Regions from separate parts of the Scopulibacillus cellulosilyticus genome, predicted to be linked through region 1. Evidence: riboswitches for the same ligand, from Rfam matches in the RefSeq annotation. Region 1 holds a riboswitch; each other region holds the start of a gene.
What was found. A riboswitch is a leader RNA that binds a small molecule or an ion and turns the genes downstream of it on or off. The one in region 1 is predicted to bind S-adenosylmethionine.

Region 1 (6,969 bases):
TGCAGATGGAACAGCCTTTGTGACATAAGGAAACAAATAAACGATAGCCAATGTACCAGCTAACATCGCATACATCATCCAATTAGCATGAACGAATTGAGGGAGCTGTGCCATAAAAATGATAATGGCCAATGCATTTACAAAACCGGTCAAAACGGTTTGTGGCAGGAATGAAAGCAGGCGTCCAATTTTCAGTACCCCAAACACAATTTGAATAATCCCTGTTAAGATCGTGGCTGCAAATAAATACTCCACTCCGTGATCATGGACCAGTGAGACCATCAGGACGGCCGTTGAACCGGTTGCTGCTGAAAGCATCGCCGGACGTCCTCCCGTAAAGGCAATCACAATGGCAATACAAACAGATGCATAAAGCCCTACCATAGGATCGACACCGGCAATAATAGAGAAGCCGATAGCTTCCGGGATAAGTGCAAAAGCAACTGTTAATCCTGATAAAAAGTCTGCTCTGACATTCGAAAACCATTCTTGTTTAATTGCCGCAAAGTTCAAACACTATCACCTCATATTAATTTTTATCAACATTGACTTTTGACTCTCACAAAAGCCGGGGCCGTTTGTAACCAAAATATCCTATCATAGAATACAAGATTTGTATAGACGAAAAAAGTAAAAAGGCCTCCCCCTGTTAAGAAAGAAGCCTTTTCTCATATCATTTAGTAAAACAAGTTATACACTTGGCTTAAAACGGCGATATAGCCAGCCGTTAATAAAAAAGAACATTCCGGCACCGCCGGCCTTTTTCATAATCTTCCTTGCCAGGATGCGAACTTGCTGCTGTTTGGCTACTTTTTTGTCAGCTAAATAAATACCTAATAACCCTCTGTTAACCATCTTGTGGAAATTAACATCGGGAAGATTTGAGATGCTTTCATCAGCTTGTTCAATAAAATGATTGAATCTGTCCATCATCATTTCTTCGCTTTCATAATAAAAACAAAAATTTAAATCGCCGCCCTGTTTGTCTTCTTCTTGGTCTATAAAATAGTCTAATAAAATATGCAATCCCTGCACCCAGGGGAAATATCCTTCTTTCAGCTGAATGGCCAAGTCTTTCATATGATGTTGACCAGCTGCATATGAAACGATACAAAAGATTCCAAGCGTTGACCCGGAGCAGGCAGAAAATTCATACCAGCTCATTTCCGGCAATTTTTCTTGATACCGGCGAAACCACTCTTGCAGCCTTGGCACCCGCTGATCCTGCTTAACATGCTTATGTACTTGGAGATCACAATAAAAACCTGCCAATTCATGGAGAGACGGCTGAATATCTTTTAAAGACGGCAAATGTTTCAAAAAATCTTGGCATGTCCTAACCAAGTCAGCCAAGTAGCCGTCATCAGATGTTATCTTGCGGAACCGGTAATAATCTTTAAGATCTGCACCTGGAGTGAGCGCATCAAGCATTGATTCATGCAATGCCCGAAAGTCCGCCGGATCAAGTGAAACGCTTCGATCGCAAAGATTATCAAGATAATCACTGATTGTTTGATAAGCAACAATAAAGCGGATAACCTTTTGATACTCATCTTTAGCAAGAAGGCTGTAAATTGAACCGCCTTCGCAGTGAAAAGTTTTGGTTTGAATACTTGCCAAGGCTTGCTTTCTCAACTCTTCATCCGGTATAGCCATTGCTTTTTCTTTCCACTTCTCTAATTCCTGATGTACATTTGGAAGAACTTTTCGATAAATTTGTGTCATCATTCCAAAAGGTTTTTTAGGTATTTTCACTAAACAGTCCTCCAGACGACATATTGTTTTCGATAAATGTTAAAGCATGTTGAAAAACAGTTTTTCTTTCGGGTTCATTAAATATTTCATGGTATAAACCAGGCCATTCTTTATAGGTCTTATTTTTTATATTTAAAGAGTCGAACCATTCTTTAACTGAATGCTTATTAACTATTTTATCATCTCCTGCTTGTAAAATAAGCATAGGAAGGTCCGGGAATTTATCTATATTTTGAAAAGCTTCTTCCATCGCAGTTTCTAATTCCCAATACCACCGCGCTGAAATTTTTGTAAGCATAAGAGGGTCTTCAGCATCTCTTTTTAAAACCTCTTCATTACGGGTTGCCTTTTTGTTGCCTGCCGATCTTTTGGTAGGAATTAATAATTCCGGTGCTATTTCGTTTAATAAATATCCTGTTTTCTTTAACAGTGCCGGAAAAGGAAAAGTAAGCCCTAAGCAAGGCGAAGATAAAACAACACCTTGAACGTGTATTCTTTTTTCTTGCAACATTCTTATTATCGACAATCCGCCCAGGCTGTGGCCGAGAAGAAATAATGGCAGCTGAAACTTTTTTCCGTCCTTTACCCAAAATTCAATTGAATTAATATATTCATTAAAGCTTTCGATATGTCCTTTTTTTGACGGGCTTTTTCCGTGGCCGGGCAAGTCCCCCATGACAACATGGAATCCCGCATTCAGCCATTGATCTCTTAGCCACTGGTAACGCCCATGATGCTCGCCGGAACCATGAACAATGACGATAACGCCTTTAGGCACATTTTTGGTTTCCCAAGCCCACACTTGTGCCACCCCTTATATGTTATAATTTTTTCATACTTTCTTTATCCGATTTGTTCTGCTAACCGTTAGCGGGAGAAAAAACCCTCCCATTAATAGAGGCTTTACTTTATTATACTAAGTTATCAGGAGGTGAATACATATGATCTTACCATACAATGGGGTTTACCCTGAAATTTCAACAAGCGCATTTATTGCGCCGGATGCTGTTATCAGCGGTGATGTCAAGATTGGGGAAGAATCGAGCATTTGGTTTGGAACGGTTATACGCGGTGATGTCGCACCGACGCGTATTGGCAACAGGGTTAACATTCAAGATTTAAGCATGCTGCACCAAAGCCCTAATCGTACGCTTATCATAGAAGACGATGTGACAGTCGGTCATCAGGTGACCATTCATAGTTCGATTTTACGTAAGAATTGTTTGATTGGCATGGGATCTATTATCCTTGACGGCGCAGAAATTGGAGAAGGGGCATTTATAGGTGCGGGAAGCCTTGTTCCTCAAGGAAAAGTCATCCCTCCGAATGTACTGGCTTTTGGACGTCCTGCAAAGGTCATCCGGCCTTTAAATGAAGCAGATATCCAGGACATGGCAAGGATCCGCCGTGAATATGTCGAAAAAGGGCAGGCATATAAAAGGCAGATTACAGAAGAGTAGTTTATAAAAAGAGGAGCTGATTGTGATCAGCTCCTCTTGCTTTTTTAAGCTTCGGTTTTAAGAAGTTCGGCTTTGTCTGTTTGTTCCCATGGCAAATCAACATCAGTACGGCCGAAGTGTCCATAAGCTGCTGTTTGTTTATAAATAGGTCTTCTAAGGTCAAGCATTTTAATAATACCTGCCGGACGAAGGTCAAAATGTTTGCGAACAAGTTCAACAAGGCGTTCTTCGGTTACCTTGCCGGTTTCAAAAGTATCAATGGAGATAGATACCGGCTCTGCAACACCAATAGCATAAGCAAGTTGGACTTCGCATTTATCTGCTAATCCGGCCGCAACAATATTTTTTGCGACATAACGCGCTGCATAAGCCGCGGAACGGTCAACCTTAGTAGCATCTTTTCCGGAGAAAGCACCGCCGCCGTGACGGGCATATCCCCCGTAAGTGTCAACAATGATTTTACGGCCTGTTAAACCGGCATCGCCTTGAGGTCCGCCGATAACAAATCGCCCTGTCGGATTAATAAAATACTTTGTATTTTCATCAATTAATTCTTCAGGTACGATCGGTTTAATGACGTGGTTGATAAGATCTTCTTTAATTTGTTCTAATGTTATTTCCGGGTGGTGCTGAGTGGAAATAACGATTGTATCAACACGTTCAGGTTTTCCTTCTTCATTATACTCAACAGTTACTTGTGTTTTTCCATCCGGTCTTAAATAAGGAACTGTTTCGTTCTTTCTCACTTCAGCCAGGCGTCTTGACAGCTGATGGGAAAGCGAAATTGGCAGCGGCATTAATTCAGGTGTTTCATTAACAGCAAAGCCGAACATCAGCCCTTGGTCACCTGCGCCAATTGCCTCTATTTCGTCATCAGTCATTTGGCCTTCACGCGCTTCAAGTGACTGGTTAACGCCTTGGGCAATGTCAGGAGATTGTTCATTAATTGATGTTAATACCGCGCAAGTTTCTGAATCGAAACCGTATTTCGCCCGGTCATAACCAATTTCACGAACTGTTTCTCTGACAACCTTAGGTATGTCAACATAGGTTGAAGTCGTAATCTCTCCAGCAACTAGAACCAATCCTGTACTGACTGTAGTTTCACAGGCGACACGCGCATTTGGATCACTCTTAATGATTTCATCCAAAATGGCATCCGAAATTTGGTCGCAAATCTTATCAGGATGGCCTTCTGTTACAGACTCAGAAGTGAACAAACGTCTAGAATATTTTTTTGTCATCCTAATCCTCCCAAAATATAATAATGAAATAATATGTTATGAAAACGGTACTCGTGCCCCTGAAAATTTGCATGAAAAAAGCCCTTTCCAACTGAGGACAAGGACATTATAACTCTCGCCTCTTATCGTCAAGGTTGAACTAACCTTGCAGGTTAGCACCGTTCCCAGCACTCAGAACTGCGCTGATTACGCTATTTAGGCGCCGGGTGGTTGCCGGGTTTCACAGGGCCTGTCCCTCCACCTACTCAGGATAAGAGCAGCCGTTTTTACTAAGAATAGCGCAGGCGACAACAACTGTCAATAAACAATCAAATTGTCTAAATACAATTAATATATTTTAGGTTATACTATTTAGATAGTTAAATATGTTGGATTGAAAAATTAGAGATATCATTATTATATCTGAAATAACCATCAAAAATCCCCATTTACTTAGGACAATACCCATTTATATGTTCCAACGTATATTTTTTAAAAATAATTCGCAATTAGTATGGACTAAAGAATAAAATATGTTATACTAATTCTAACTTATAAAGGATTGAAATTAACACAAAGGATGGTTTTTAACTATGAAAACAATGCCATTTACTTCAAAATTAGATGAATGCCTAAAATTAGATCATACGTATATGAATTTATCGGTTTCACACCTTATCGAGAAAGCTTTAGAGAAAAAAGAAGCCATTTTAACAAATACCGGTGCCCTGGCGGCAAATACCGGAAAATATACTGGACGCTCCCCTAAAGATAAGTTTATTGTAAAAGAGCCGGAAATTGAAGGTACAATTGACTGGGGAAACAATCAGCCTATTGATGAAAGTGTTTTCGAGAAATTATATTTCAAAGTGATTGATTATCTGAAAAAAAGAGAAGAACGCTTTGTTTTCCGCGGTTTTGCAGGGGCAGACCCTGAATCGCGCCTATCATTGCAAGTTGTCAATGAATACGCTTGGCATAATTTATTTGCCCAACAGCTTTTTATCCGTCCGACAGCTGAAGAATTAAAAACTCACAGCGCTGAGTTCACGATTGTCTCGGCACCAGGCTTTAAAGCCGATCCTGAAGTTGATGGCACACACTCTGAAGCATTCATTATCATATCATTTAAAAGACGCGTTGTATTAATTGGCGGTACACAATATGCCGGAGAAATGAAAAAGTCAATATTCAGCGTTATGAATTACATTTTGCCAAATCAAGACATCCTATCTATGCATTGTTCCGCAAACGTTGGCGAAGAGGGTGACGTGGCATTATTCTTTGGTCTTTCAGGAACCGGCAAAACAACATTATCAAATGATCCAAACCGAAAGCTTATTGGTGATGACGAGCATGGCTGGTCTGCCAGCGGTGTATTTAACATTGAGGGCGGGTGTTATGCCAAAACAATTCATTTGTCTGAGGAAAAAGAACCGCAAATTTGGAATGCCATTCGTTATGGTTCTGTCTTAGAGAATGTCGTTGTTGATGAACAGTCCCGCGAACCTGATTACGATGATAATAAATATACGGAAAATACACGTGCAGCTTATGACATTCACAATGTACCGAATGTTATTTTACCAAGCCTTGCCGGCCATCCTAACACCATTATCTTCTTAACAGCTGATGCTTTTGGTGTTCTGCCGCCGATTAGCAAACTTACAAAAGAGCAAGCAATGTACCATTTCTTATCAGGTTATACGAGCAAATTAGCAGGTACAGAAAGAGGCGTTACTTCACCTGAAGCGACTTTCTCTACATGCTTCGGCTCACCATTTTTACCTTTAGAAGCAGCAAAATACGCTAGTATGCTTGGAGAAAAAATTGACGGTCATCAAGTGGACGTTTATCTCGTTAATACCGGCTGGACCGGCGGTGCATACGGTGAAGGCAAACGTATTAATCTCGCCTATACAAGAGCGATGGTTCAAGCTGCATTACACGGTGAACTAAGTAACGAAGAATCAATGCTCGACCCTATTTTCGGATTAAATATTCCGCTTCATTGCCCAGGTGTTCCTGATCATGTCCTGCAGCCAAGCAAGACTTGGCCAAGCCAAGAAGCATACGAAGAAAAGGCCCGCGAGCTTGCCAAAAAGTTCAAAGACAACTTCAAGAAATTCAAACATGTCTCTGAAGAAATTAAAGCAGCCGGACCTAGATAAATTATTGCCCCTGAATCTTCTTAGAATAACATATTATCAAAAGCCTTAGGGTACCGACCCTAAGGCTTTTTTAAAAACTTTTCACAAATGCGTTCCAGGCTGTATTGAAGTACATTATCCTTCATCATAAAGCTGTATTGATTAGAATGCTTAATATCTTTTGGTATCTCATGAATAAGTATTGGTCCATTTGTTTCAAGGTAATTATCTTTAAGTTTAATTTGCCCAATGGTTGCATAATAGACATTTTTAATAATTACCCCGCTTTTTCCGTCCACTTTATATTGACCAATATAATACAAATCTAAGACATCTGCACCGGTTTCTTCATACACTTCGCGAACGGCCGCTTGTTCAGCA
Region 2 (6,969 bases), on a different contig from region 1:
CGGGGTTTTATTAACAAAAGACGGCGCTTTTGAATCAATTAAATTGAAAAGGGCGGCAGATGTGTCTGTTGGGGAATCTATTCTTGAAAATGATCTTTCACATCCGCTTCCCTTTTATATGAAAATTTGGATTCCTACTCTGGCAGCTTGCTTTTCTCTGATATGTATTTTTATTCTTATCAACGGAATGATAAAAAATAAAGCTGTGGCTGCTTATGTAAGTTTTGATATTAACCCTAGTATTGAAGTGAGCGTTAATAGAAAGTTGCATGTACTTTCTGTTAAACCGATGAACGCTGATGCAAAAGCTATTTTAGAAGATCCAAATCAATATATCAAAATGCCTCTTGAAACGTTTGCGTTAAAAGTTGCCGGGAAGCTTGCGGACAGCGGCTATTTTAAAGATCACCCGGAAGTGTTAATCACAACAGCGCTTACTAATCATATTAGTAAACATAAACGGGCAGGTTTCAGCAAACAAATGGATCAAGCTGTTGAAGGATTTTCTAATCAGAAAGCTTTTCAAAAAAGCTTAGGTCATTGTGAAGTGCTTCCAACGACAGTTAAAATGCATGATAAGGCAAAGAAAAGAGGATTATCTACCGGGAAATATCTTGTATACTTGGATGCATCAAAATATAAAAAGGATTTAACAATTGATAAAGCGAAGCAATTATCGGTAAAAGAAATGAAACAGTATGAACAACCGAAAACGGATTCAAACAGCAATAATATAAATAATTCAGTTCAAACCGAGCCTGTTACCGATAAAAGTCATCAATCGACAGGTAAGACAGCGTCTGATTCGTCTTCTGATGATGTAAACCATCATATAAATGACTCTAAAAATCCTCATACATCTAAAGATAAACCAGTAGATCATCCTGGCGGAAAGCAAGGTATATCGAATAATGACAGCGGAAATAAAAAAACGAATCCTGAGTCTTCAACAAAGACTTATCATCAGCCAAAAAAACAATCTGAGGGTTCCCGGCCCGTTCATCGATCGTCATCTGCCGTGAAGAGTAAGCCAAAGGAAAAGGTTGCAAGAAATTCGTACAGGTCAGAGGCTAAGCCTAATAAAGAAAATGATTCTCATCGACCTATAGCAAAACCAAAAAAACAATGGCCTTATCAGTCTAAGGCTAATCCTTGCGGCCGTATATCTCACCATCCTCAGGAAAAACCAAGTAAAGGCTCGCATCACGATCCTAAAGGAGAGCACAAATATCAAGAAAAGCATGGCCCGAAACAGGACCATAAAAATGAACATTAAAAGAGAGCGTTCATGCTCCGATCTTGGTTAAGAGGTGAAAGATGATGTTAAAAGAAACATCCGAAAACTTCGTCCAAACACTTTTGCAAAAGCCTGTATTACAGCCATTATATAAAAATAGAAGTTTTATTTTGCAATTGGACGATAAAAAAGAGACGGTTTGGATATCGTTTTGCAATGGGGAATGCGAATTATTGGATGAGCACCCTGATAATATTGATGTCTATGTTTCAGGCGAGGAAAATCAAATAGTTGCCCTTATTAACGGTTCTGAGAGATTAATGGTTTTGGAAAAAGAAGGGCGCTTAAGAATTGATGGATTAGAGCGCCACTTACTTGTCTTAGAATCACTTTTTTTGTTGACAGGAGATGCTTCGCGTTCACTTCATTACTGAACTTAATGCTTCTATAATGTCGTAAAATGATGATTTGTCACCAAAGGTATGTATGATTTGATGCTGCTGATCCATGATAACGGTTGTAGGTACACTGGAACAATTATAGGCATCATAAGTCTTTGTTCCCTCATCAAGAAGTATCGGAAAAGGGAGTTCATGTTCACGGGCAAATTGGGGACCGTCTTTTTCCGTACCTTCCCTTCCCGTAACATTAACGGTTAAGAAAGCTAATTCATCTTTATTCAATGATTGATAAAATTCGACTTTTTTAGGCAGATCTTTCTGACAATCAGGACACCATGATACCCAAAATGTAATCATAACAGGTTTGCCTTCGAAATCGGAAAGTTTAACTTTTTCTTGTGTCTGTAAATCGGTTAATTCAAAATTTGGTGCTTTCAATTTTTTAAGCCCCTTTCCATAGTTAAATCTTAAAAATTCTTTCTATGGAAAGTATAGCTTTACCAATTACATAAGTCCAGTTGACACTAAGTTAACTGGGTGATACTATATTGTTAATATTTATTATACTTTCTGAATGTTTAAATCAACTAAAGGTTGAAAGTAAAGTGCGGCTATGCAGTTGACTGTGCTTAAAGCTTGGCACCAGCCAAGTCCTATTTAACTGATAATTTTAAATTTGAATAAAGTTTTCTCTTATCCAGAGAGGCGGAGGGAAAGGCCCGATGAAGCCCGGCAACCTCCAAGCAATTGCTTGGAAAGGTGCTAATTCCTGCAGGAGTTTAAATACTCCTAAAAGATAAGAGCGGTGATAAACCCCTCTTATCGGAGGGGTTTTTTTAATACTTGAAAAACTAAATATACTTAGGAGTGGTGAAATGACAATTAATGTTGCTTTACTTGGATTAGGAACGGTTGGTCAAGGTGTTTACGAAACAGTTATTAGTCATCAAGAGGAACTGTATAAAGCTATTGGTGAAGCTGTCAGGATACCTGTCATTTTAATTAAAGATTCCTGTAAAAATAGAAAAATAAATGGCGGCGTTGAAGTGACAACAGATTTTAACGAGGTATTAAAACACCCTGTTGATGTCGTTATAGAGGCAATTGGCGGTTGTGAGCCTGCCTATAATTATCTAAGGAAATCTCTGGAAAGTAAGCTGCCTGTCATTACAGCGAACAAGGAGCTATTGGCTAAAAAGGGTAAGGAATTAAAGAAAATAGCCGATGATCATCAAACACAACTTGCTTTCGAAGCGTCAGTTGCGGGAAGTATCCCAATTCTGCATATGATTAAAGACTATCTTAAGGTAAACCGTATACAAAGAGTGGAAGCCATTTTGAATGGGACGTCTAATTTTATTTTAACGACGATGCGGGAGAAGATTCAGTCATTCGAACAATCGCTTGCGGAGGCCCAGCGGCTGGGTTATGCGGAAGCTGATCCTTCTAATGATGTTTTAGGCTGGGACGCTTTCTATAAAACAATGATCATCAGCGACCTTATTTACAATGAGCAGCCTGATTGGAATGATGTTGTCCGAAAGGGAATCGATCAAGTGACACAGGAAGATATTCTTGCCGCTGAAGAGAGCAAAGAAAAAGTCAAATTAATTGCTGCCTTATCACGATCATCTAATGGACAAATCGAAGCCAGCGTTGAACCGTTAAGAATCAAGCCGGATCATCCCCTTTACGCCATTGAGGGTGTTAATAACGCTGTAAGGGTTAAAACTGATTTGGCCGAAGATTTAGTTTTAAGCGGTCCGGGGGCGGGAGCATTGCCGACTGCAAGTGCTATTATTGAAGATTTCGTTGCGCTTTTCAAAAATAATAAAAGTATAAAGAATAATGATCCTGTGCCTTTAGGAGGGTATTGACAGAGCTTTACCCTAGTGCTAATATACTAATATCTTAAAAACTTTAAAAATCTCTTATCAAGAGAGGTGGAGGGACTGGCCCGATGAAGCCCGGCAACCACCCGGCTCTCAATTAGCTATAGCTAATTGAATGACGGGTAAGGTGCCAATTCCTGCAAGCAGCGGCTTGACAGATAAGAGGGAGAAGCGTACGAATACTTATCTCTCTATCTGTCCAGGTAGAGAGATTTTTTATTTTAGTAGGGTAAGGGGTGACAACATGATTAAACTCAATAACATTAAGAAATCTTATCATTCAAAAAAAGGTGCCGTCGAAGCGCTTAGCGGCATTGATTTAGACATAAAACAAGGCGAGATTTTTGGCATTATTGGCTATAGCGGCGCTGGTAAAAGCACTCTAATCCGATTAATCAATATGCTGGAAACACCTACTGCAGGCAGTCTCATTGTTGACGGCAAAGAAATGTCCAGCTTATCAAAAAATAAATTGCGTGAGGCAAGAAAAGACATCGGTATGATCTTTCAACATTTTAATCTGCTATGGTCGAGAACTGTAAAAGGCAACATCTCATTTCCGCTTGAAGTAGCTGGTGTCAAAAAAGCCGAAAGAAAAAAGAGAGTACAAGAGTTAATTAAGATTGTCGGCTTAGAAGGGCGTGAAAACGCCTATCCGTCACAATTAAGCGGCGGACAGAAACAGCGTGTCGGCATTGCAAGAGCCTTGGCCAATAATCCTAAAGTATTGCTTTGTGATGAAGCAACGTCTGCACTGGACCCGAAAACGACAAATGCGATACTGGATTTACTCGTTGATATTAATAAAAAGCTGGGATTAACGATTGTTATGATTACTCATGAAATGCACGTGGTTAAAAAGATTTGTCACAAAGTAGCGGTTCTTGATAAAGGGCAGATTGTCGAGGAAGGTAATGTTTTAGATGTCTTCCAACAACCCAAAATGGCGATCACAAAAGAATTTGTTAAACAAGTGACACAAAATGATGAAGCAGAGGAAGCTGTTGATTTTGTAAAACAAGCTCATCCATCGGGTACCATTGTTAAATTATCCTTTAAAGGGGATTCAGCCAATCGGCCGGTTGTTAACGAGCTATTTCAGCAGCAGCTTGTTGAAATAAATATTTTAGAAGGTAATATTTCACAAACACAAAACGGGGCGTTTGGAACTTTAACCCTTCTTATTGATGGCGCAACGCACGAAGTAAAAAGAGCAATAGATTTTATTGAAAACCAAGGAGTTGGAGTTGAGGTGATACAAGATGCTGCACAGCTTATTTCCTAACGCTGATTGGAACGAGATTTGGCAAGCCATATTACAAACGCTCTATATGACTGTCATTTCAGTTGTAGCTACAGTCATTTTAGGAATTATTTTAGGATTGTTATTATTTGTAACAGCAAAAGGCAATATGTTTGAAAATAAAATCATATATAAGTGTGTTTCAACAATAGTCAATATTTTCCGTTCCATTCCGTTTATTATCCTTATTATATTGTTGATCCCGATAACGACATTATTAGTCGGCACCATGTTAGGTTCAACGGCAGCACTTCCAGCTCTTATTGTTGGTTCTGCGCCATTTTACGCACGTTTAGTTGAGATAGGACTCCGGGAAATCGATAAAGGTGTCATTGAAGCCGCACAAGCTATGGGAGCAAGCAAATGGCAAATTATCTGGAAAGTGTTATTACCCGAATCATTGCCTGCATTATCTTCAGGAATAACAGTCACAGCAATTGCTCTTGTTGGTTTTACAGCAATGGCTGGAGTCATAGGTGCAGGCGGCTTAGGGACGCTCGCTTATAACGAAGGTTACGAGCGCGGAAATAATGATGTCACTATACTCTCAACAATTTTTATTCTTATTATTGTCTTTATTTTACAATTTATAGGGGATTTTATTACAAAAAAATTAGATAAAAGATAGGGGAAGAAAAAATGAAGAAGATATTCGCACTAGTCATTAGCCTAAGTTTAGTATTTCTTTTAGCTGCATGCGGCGCTAGTAAAGATGGAAAAGGCGGTAAAACTACAACGTTGACAGTAGGTGCTACACCTGTCCCTCATGCCGAAATTCTTGAGAAAGCAAAGCCAATATTGGCAAAACAAGGTGTTAATCTTAAGATTGTTAAGTTCCAAGATTATGTAACGCCAAATAAAGCATTAGCATCTGGAGATATTGACGCCAACTATTTCCAAACCGTTCCATATTTAAAAGTACAAGAAAAGAAAAACCATTATGACTTTAAGGATGTAGGAAACATTCATGTTGAACCGATTGGTATTTACTCAAAAAAATATAAAAGCTTAAAACAGCTGCCAAAAGGCGCTACAATTATTATGAGTAATTCCGTTTCTGATGAACCGAGGATGCTGTTGCTGCTTCAAAAAGCGGGGCTCATCAAATTGAAAAATGGCGGCAATATTAACTCAAGAATTGATGACATCACTTCTAACCCAAAACATTTAAAAATAGAAGCAAAATATGATGCAGCTATGCTTCCGAAAATTTATAAAAACGGTGAAGGGGACGCTTTGCTCATTAATACAAACTACGCATTAGATGCTGGCCTCAATCCGAAAAAAGATGCCATCGCTATGGAAAATGATAAATCTCCATACGCTAATGCGGTCGTTGTCAGAGCTAAAGATCAAAATAATCCTGCTGTTAAAAAGCTGGTAAAAGTTTTACATTCAAAAGAAATTCAAGATTTTATTAATAAGAAGTATAAAGGCGCGGTAGTTCCTGTTAAATAACATTAAAGTATCGAATGAATCAATTGTGTTCTTGACATACTAAAACTGAACTTCCATAGAAGAGAGGTATTAATGTGGAAAAAGAACACGTTTCTGCGAATGTCACTGAACAAATTCTTATGGATTATAAGACGGGGCTTCATGAATTTGAGCAGAAGATGCCCCATATTGCTGATAAATATAATGAATTTACCGCAGCCTGTTTTAAAGAAGGAGAACTTGACCAAAAGCAAAAACAATTAATTGCCCTTGGCATAAGTATCTACTCACAAGATGAGTACTGCATTGTTTATCATACGAAAGGCTGTATGGATCAAGGGTGTACTGAAAAAGAAATTCTTGAAACGATTGGCGTAACAGCAGCTTTTGGCGGCGGGGCTGCAATCAGCCAGTCTGTGACTTTAGTTCAGGATACTTTGGATGAACTGAAACAAATGAAGCACTAGACAACATTGAAATACAGAGGAATATCCAGCTATTCTGCCCTTCCAGTTGGTGAAAGCCATAGATAAGGTGACAATATCAACTATTGTCTGAAATGTAGCAAATTCCACTTTGGTAGTTAATCTTATTTATGTTAACCTAACCTTTGTAAAACATTTTGAAAGGGATGGTTTATTATTAACACCCAAAGTCAAATCAGGCTTTTACACACCAGTGAAATGGAAAAAGCGATGC
Region 3 (6,969 bases), on a different contig from region 1:
TGGAACATGAATAAAGGGATTGCAGTAGCCTTAACAGCTTTATTCGGATTCCCCGGTGACTATCTGCTCTGTGAGGAAATCAGCCGCAGTGTCGCTGATAACGAAGCAGAACAGAAAACCATTTTTAATGAAATCCTTACACCAATGCTTGTCGGCGGCTTCACAACCGTCACCACCGCATCAGTTATCATTGCAAGCATCTTAGTTCAGACTATTTAATTGAATATAATTAATCAAAAAAACTATGTCTATAAATGGGATAAGAGAATTGACATGTATATATAATCGCTTAGCTAAAAATTTACAATTTTACTCTGGACTAAAAACAAACACAAATAAAACATGTAAATTAGAAAGAAATCATTTATGAAAAAGAATATCAATCATACTTAAAACCGATTCCCTTATTTTAGGAAATCGGTTTTGTTGCTCTATCTAAGCCGACAAAATATTTTCCACCTACTTATTAATAGACTTTTGTATGGACTTGGATATTACTATATACTCTAGAGGTTAACGCAATTTATTTGCAATCTCCTTAATATGATGGGGTTCTGTTCTGCAGCATCCTCCGATTAATCGTGCTCCTGCATCGTACCATTCCTTGGCTTAAACATCGAAAGACTGACATGATTCTTGGCCATGCCATGTTTTAGTTTCCGGATCATAGTTTTCACCGGAATTCGGATAAACGATAATTGGCTTCTTCGTATTTGTACTTAACACATTGATGGCTTCTGTGACAAACGATGCTGGGGCGCAATTGATGCCAATTGCGGCAATTTGATCATGATCATTAAACATTTTTGCACACTCTTCCAACAAGGTACCGTCACTGATTGTCTTGTTATTTTTCAAAGAGAAAGATAACCAGGCATATGATTCCGGAAAGTCTTTTAATAATGAGGCTAATATCTTTGCTTCTTGCAGAGAAGGAATTGTTTCAAACGCTATTAAATCAGCACCTGCTTCGATCAAAGCTGCCATTCTTGTACGATGAAATTCCGCTAATGTTTCATCTGTAACATTATAGTTTCCTGCATATTCTGAACCATCTGCAAGATATGCCCCATAAGGCCCTACCGATGCCGCAACCAATGGCTTCGGTCTAAATGCCTGCATATCTTGCTGCCAAAAATCATCTCTTGCTTTGCTGGCAAGCAGTACAGTCTTTTTAATTAACTCTAAAGCCTCTTTTTCTTGTATTCCACGTTTAGAAAATCCATTAATAGTAGCTTGATAGCTTGCGGTGATTGCACAATCAGCCCCCGCACGAAAATAGTCAGCATGAACCTGGTAAATCACTTCTGGACTTTCCAGCAGTACTCGCGCAGACCAAAGAGGGTCATTCAAATTGCAGCCATACCGTTCAAGTTCTGTAGCTAAAGCGCCATCCAGAATCATAACTGAATAATCTCGTAAAATAGCATCAATGGGATTGAGTTTTGTTAACATATTTTACTCCTCTCTTCTTCAATCTTTGCGTGAAATAATAACTTCCATAGCAAATAAAAATAAACGGAATACCGCAATAAAGGGCGATTCGTTGTGTAGGGTCAAATGCAATGCCAATACATGAAGCAAGACAAAGTACAAAAGAAGCGATTGGTACAATAGGATATAGCGGTGTACGGTAGGCCAAATCCTGTACTGAATTTCCCTCTTTAATATATTGTCTGCGAAATAGAAATTGCGAAACACTGATACTCATCCAAACAATAACCACAGCTAAACCCGAAATAGATACAAGCACGATATACACAGTTCCTGGTGCAAAAATACTTGAGAGCAAAGCTAAACCGCCGCCTATCATACTAAAAATAATAGCGACCAGCGGTACACCCCGTTTGGTTAACTTTGCGAAAACCGGCGATATAGTCTTTTTATTTGCTAGTGACCAAAGCATTCGGGAAGAAGCATATAAACCAGAGTTTGCCGCAGACAAAATGGCTGTCAAAATAACAAAATTCATAATATCAGCTGCGTATGGCACTCCAATTCGTTCGAAAACTGCTACAAAAGGGCTTTTTAATACTCCCGCATCCGACATTGGCAATAATGCAGATAAAATAACGATCGTTCCTACAAAAAAGATGACCAATCTCCACAATGTTGTGCGAATAGCCTTTGGGATAGTCTTGGCCGGATTTTTCGTTTCTCCAGCTGCAATGCCAATTAATTCAGTTCCAGAAAAGGCAAAATTGACTGCAAGCATTGTCATGATAATAGCAAAAGTACCATTAGGAAATAATCCGGCACTGATAAAGTTAGAAAAGAATGGAGCTGCCTGTGAATTCTTCATTGGAATAATGCCTACCATTGCTGCTACGCCTAAAATAATAAATACGACAATTGCTATGACCTTTACAGAAGCAAACCAGAACTCCGATTCAGCGAAAAACTTAACCGTCAGCGCATTTAATAAAAAGATCAAAATGGCAAATAGTGCACTCCATATCCATACATTAATAGATGGAAACCATCGTTGCATAAGCAAACCTGCAGCTGTAAACTCAGAACCTAATGAAACAGTCCAAGTCAGCCAATACAACCAAGCAACTGTATAACCTGTTCCTGGCCCAATGTATTTCGCAGCATAGCTGTGAAAGGCACCCGTCTCAGGCATATGTACAGATAATTCCCCTAAACATAACATGACCAGATAAACGACTACTGCTCCAATCAGATACGCGAGAATGGTGCCAAATGGGCCGGCCTGTTGGATGGTATAACCTGAACTAAGAAATAATCCGGTTCCAATAACCCCGCCAAGAGACAGCATAACAAGATGTCTTACTTTCATTTTCCTTTGAAATTCCTGCTTTCCTTCGTTACCCATCATACTCTCCTTCTTCATCATCCAGAAAAAACAAAAACACACTCTAAAGAAGAGTGCGTTACCGACAAATAAAAACGTACGCTCTTATCTATCAGGGTTTATCACCCACTGGAATTAGCACAGTATCTTAATAGATCTGTTGCTGAGGTTTCATAGGGCCAGTCCCTCCGCCTCTCTGGATAAGAAATATTTTTTAATAACTTTATCAATTTACGAATTAAACGTCAAGAGAATTCTGCACTTTTACAAATTATGGTCCTTCTAGCACTTAATCTAATTCTTTAATGGTAAATCTTTTACAGATGTCTGTTGCGTTTACTTGCCTCTGCGTAAAATTGGCATCTACTGCTGCAAATTTTTTCCTAACGTATAAAAAGAATCCCAATTTATCTATGAAACATAAAGATAAATTGAGATTTTAAACTAGGGAATCTTAACATTGTAAATCTGCATTTTACTATATATTTTTTTATTTTAGTTACTAAATCTCCTCTAACTCCTTCTTATTTGTCTTAGGCCCAAAACCTCCGATTGAAATGGCCACAATCAACATAGCAACCGAGATAAACCCAAAGACACCGACAACACCAAATTCATGAAGCAATCCAGCGATGATGAATCCCGAGAATACAGAACTTAATCGGCTCCAACCATACGTAAATCCGACACCGGTGGCACGAATGCGTGTTGGATATAACTCCGCCTGGTAAGAATGGAATAAAGTGCTGAACCAGTTATTAAGAAGCGTAATAATAATTCCCATTAGAATAATCAAAGAAGGTATTCTAGTCAAAGAAAAAATAGTACCAGCCACAGCGATTGCGATTGAAATAACAACGATCATCCACTTTCTTTCAAGCCGGTCTGATGTTAACATACCTAAAATTGGGCCAAATGGATTTGCCAAAGCCATGATAAATGTATAGAAGAGTGAATGGACGAGCGTAATACCCTCACTTACTAATAAAGTCGGTACCCAGGAAGCAAACCCGTAAAATCCGATAGTTTGAAATAGATTGAAAACTAACAGCATAATTGTCCGCGATCTGTACGGCGGTTTCCATATTTCTGAGAACTTCCCCTTCTCTTCCGCCTTAACTTCTTTGTGTTGGACAGGCGGCAGTAAACCGACTTCTTGTTCAATCATTTTCTCCAAATGTTTCATCGTTTGATCAGCTTTGTCTATTTGACCATGCTGCTCTTGCCAGCGCGGCGATTCCGGGAGACCAAGTCGAATCCACCAAACAAAAACAGCACCAAGTCCACCGATCAATACAACCCAGCGCCATCCATCCATTAAGAAATGTGTTGGAACAAGCAGATAGGCCAGCAGGGTAACAATAGGAACAGCCCAAAATGTAATAAATTGACTATACGCGATATAAAAACCGCGTTTCGATGAAGGCGTCATCTCAGTAATATAAGTGTCAATGATCACTAATTGTGCGCCAACACCAAATCCGGCACATAACCGAAATATGTCGAGCCATACAGCAGATGGTGCGAAGGCCATACAAATAGTAAAAATAGAGTATATAAGAAGCGAGTAAATATAACCGTTGCGCCTGCCGACTTTATCACTGACATATCCAAAAATTAAAGTCCCAAAAAACATACCTAAAAAACCGGCGCCAACAAAGTAAGCCATGCTCCCTGTCGTTAATAATTTTTCATCTATAAGTGCCGCACCGATGGAGCCGACTAAAAATAACTCATAAAACTCAAAAAAGCCTCCGATAGAAAGCTTGGCTACAAATTTAAGAAAATACTTGGACATCGGAAGGCGGTTCATCCGATCGACAACTGCAGCTTGTTGTTGCTTTTGATATTGTGTTGACATTTTTTTCACCCCTAGAGTCTGTTCTTGTCGAAATAGTAAAAATTATGTTAGCAAATTGTTATAATTACGAATATACTACTTAATTTATGGGCTGTAAATAACAAATTATTTCAAAAATTAAAAAGGAGCCGGATAAAGACTTCCATCTTTATCCGGCTCTTATGCTCCCGTCATTTAATTGGACTCTATATCATCTTCCTGATATTTGATGTAGCGGTCTTCATGATTAATAAAATCGTGTTCCCTATAAGCTGCTATCATACCATGATAACTAATATCCAATCCTACTTCCTCTTCCTCTTCAGTTGCGCGAACAGGGATCCATAATTGAATGACTTTAAGCCCTAACCACGTTAACGCAAATCCCCATAGGCTCAGTATGGCAAGCCCTAAAATTTGGATGATCAATAAGTGCCAGCCCCCGCCGGTAAAAAGTCCGCCATCTTTCGCAAATAAACCTACTGCAATCGTCCCCCATATGCCTGAAACAGCATGAACAGGAAAAGCCCCCACAGGGTCATCGATACGTCTCGCTTCAAGCCAATTTGTTGCGAACATCATGAGCAAACCGGAAACCGCTCCAATAAGAATGGCAACTTGATCACTGACAAATGCACATCCTGCTGTTATGCCAACCAAACCTGCTAATGAACCATTAATGACAGAAGGCGCATCCGACCGATGATAACGAAATAATGTATAAATCAATGTCGTCGCACCGCCTGCTGCTGCGGACAGCATAGTCACAATAGCGATATGCCCGATCCTGCCATCTGTTGCGCTTAGTGTACTCCCGGCGTTAAAACCGAACCAGCCGAACCATAATAAAAATGCACCAACTGAAGCTAGAGGAAGATTGCTTGGTAAAGCGACTGTACTCGTACCCTCAGGTGTCAATTTTCCTTTACGGGGGCCAATAAAAATGGCAGCTGCCAGAGCTGAGAACCCCCCTAACGTATGAATCACCGCTGAGCCGGCGAAATCTTCCATACCTAACTTTCCTAACCAGCCGCTGCCCCAGACCCAATGCCCGGCAATAGGATAAATAAGTGCTGTCATTAAAACAACGAATAGTAAATAAGCCCGAAAATTAATGCGTTCAGCTACTGCACCTGATACGATTGAAATAACTGCAATGACAAATGCAGCTTGGAATAACCAAAATGTATCCAAAGAAATATGAAGATTTAAATGGGAGGGGTGGTTCGCTAACATGAACCCGTCCGTGCCAATTAACCCTAAAAAATCATTTCCGTACATAAGACCAAAGCCGATGAGATAATAACAAAGCGTTCCTATTGTAATATCAGCAAAGACTTTCATAATAATGTTGACATTGTTTTTATGCCTGACAAATCCTGCTTCGAGGAGCGCAAATCCCCCTTCCATAAGCAAAATCATAGCCGCAGTTAAAACAACCCAAATTGTGTCCAAACCTGAACTTACTGTATGAATGGTCATTATTGCAACCCCTCCATTTCTTTCAAGATTCTTAGTTCTTCAATAATGGCTGTTGACAAAACGATTTCGCTTTCAGATGGCCTATTTTCCAAAAACCTTAATGCGTCATCTATTTTGGCAATGTATATCTTTATCTTCTCTATTTTCTTTACACGTTCTTTAACATGAACAAGATATTCGACTGCCTGGTGGTGGCTTGGCGGGCGTCCGGTAAAAAATTTTCGAAATGGGGATAAGGATTGGTATAAAGCTTCTTTCGCTCTCTTGTCTTTTTCGTATTTATAAATTTTGTCCTTAATTTCTTCAATCTCATGCTGCTTTTTCTGTTTTAGTGATTGAAGCAGATCAACTAATTCATTGGATGAAACTTGGAAAATGATATTTTGATACAACTCATCCAAAACATTCATGTCATATCTCCTTACATCAAATGTTATATTTCTTACTATTATATTTATAATTGAATTTTTAGTCAATATTGTCCTCTTTTTTTCTTATTAACTGAGCAAAAAAAAGATGCCCACAAGATGGACACCTTTTTACATACATTTAATTTTTTAGAAAATAGAATACAAGATAACCGCAAGCAGAAGAGCTGCAGTTGGTACAACGACACTTAAATAAAAAATAGGTAAATAAGAGCGTTTATGTGTCTCACCGCATATCGTTCTAATTGTTGTTACGACATAGCCGTTATGCGGCAGTGAATCAAGTCCGCCGGAGGCTAATGAAGAAACACGGTGCATGGCTCCCGGATCTATACCTTGGGACATATAAATAGGAGCCAGTATCGGCAGGGCAATACCCAGCCCTCCGGAAGCAGAACCTG

Region 2: it holds a riboswitch for S-adenosylmethionine, as region 1 does, so the genes downstream of both, ACFQRG_RS15350 (methionine ABC transporter ATP-binding protein) here and metK (methionine adenosyltransferase) in region 1, are expected to answer to the same signal.
Region 3: it holds a riboswitch for S-adenosylmethionine, as region 1 does, so the genes downstream of both, mmuP (S-methylmethionine permease) here and metK (methionine adenosyltransferase) in region 1, are expected to answer to the same signal.

Annotation. Positions count from the first base shown of each region.
Region 1 covers NZ_JBHTCO010000014.1:13,375-20,343, reverse strand. Annotated here, with positions in the region: gene ACFQRG_RS11370 (SulP family inorganic anion transporter) at 1-513, opposite strand, end outside; gene ACFQRG_RS11365 (tetraprenyl-beta-curcumene synthase family protein) at 691-1,755, opposite strand; gene ACFQRG_RS11360 (alpha/beta hydrolase) at 1,742-2,557, opposite strand; gene ACFQRG_RS11355 (gamma carbonic anhydrase) at 2,697-3,215, shown strand; gene metK (methionine adenosyltransferase) at 3,260-4,459, opposite strand; SAM riboswitch class I at 4,579-4,716, opposite strand; gene pckA (phosphoenolpyruvate carboxykinase (ATP)) at 5,041-6,609, shown strand; gene ytkD (RNA deprotection pyrophosphohydrolase) at 6,669-6,969, opposite strand, start outside.
Region 2 covers NZ_JBHTCO010000020.1:36,047-43,015, reverse strand. Annotated here, with positions in the region: gene ACFQRG_RS15370 (anti-sigma factor domain-containing protein) at 1-1,276, shown strand, start outside; gene ACFQRG_RS15365 (SCP2 sterol-binding domain-containing protein) at 1,318-1,671, shown strand; gene ACFQRG_RS15360 (TlpA disulfide reductase family protein) at 1,657-2,076, opposite strand; SAM riboswitch class I at 2,329-2,441, shown strand; gene ACFQRG_RS15355 (homoserine dehydrogenase) at 2,514-3,515, shown strand; SAM riboswitch class I at 3,567-3,695, shown strand; gene ACFQRG_RS15350 (methionine ABC transporter ATP-binding protein) at 3,775-4,815, shown strand; gene ACFQRG_RS15345 (methionine ABC transporter permease) at 4,793-5,461, shown strand; gene ACFQRG_RS15340 (MetQ/NlpA family ABC transporter substrate-binding protein) at 5,473-6,291, shown strand; gene ACFQRG_RS15335 (carboxymuconolactone decarboxylase family protein) at 6,411-6,737, shown strand; gene ACFQRG_RS15330 (YuzK family famiily protein) at 6,966-6,969, shown strand, end outside.
Region 3 covers NZ_JBHTCO010000043.1:70,140-77,108, forward strand. Annotated here, with positions in the region: gene ACFQRG_RS20025 (hypothetical protein) at 1-219, shown strand, start outside; partial or broken gene mmuM (homocysteine S-methyltransferase) at 514-1,455, opposite strand; gene mmuP (S-methylmethionine permease) at 1,430-2,839, opposite strand; SAM riboswitch class I at 2,921-3,025, opposite strand; gene ACFQRG_RS20040 (MFS transporter) at 3,321-4,679, opposite strand; gene ACFQRG_RS20045 (ammonium transporter) at 4,854-6,140, opposite strand; gene ACFQRG_RS20050 (hypothetical protein) at 6,140-6,550, opposite strand; partial or broken gene ACFQRG_RS20055 (GntP family permease) at 6,698-6,969, opposite strand, start outside.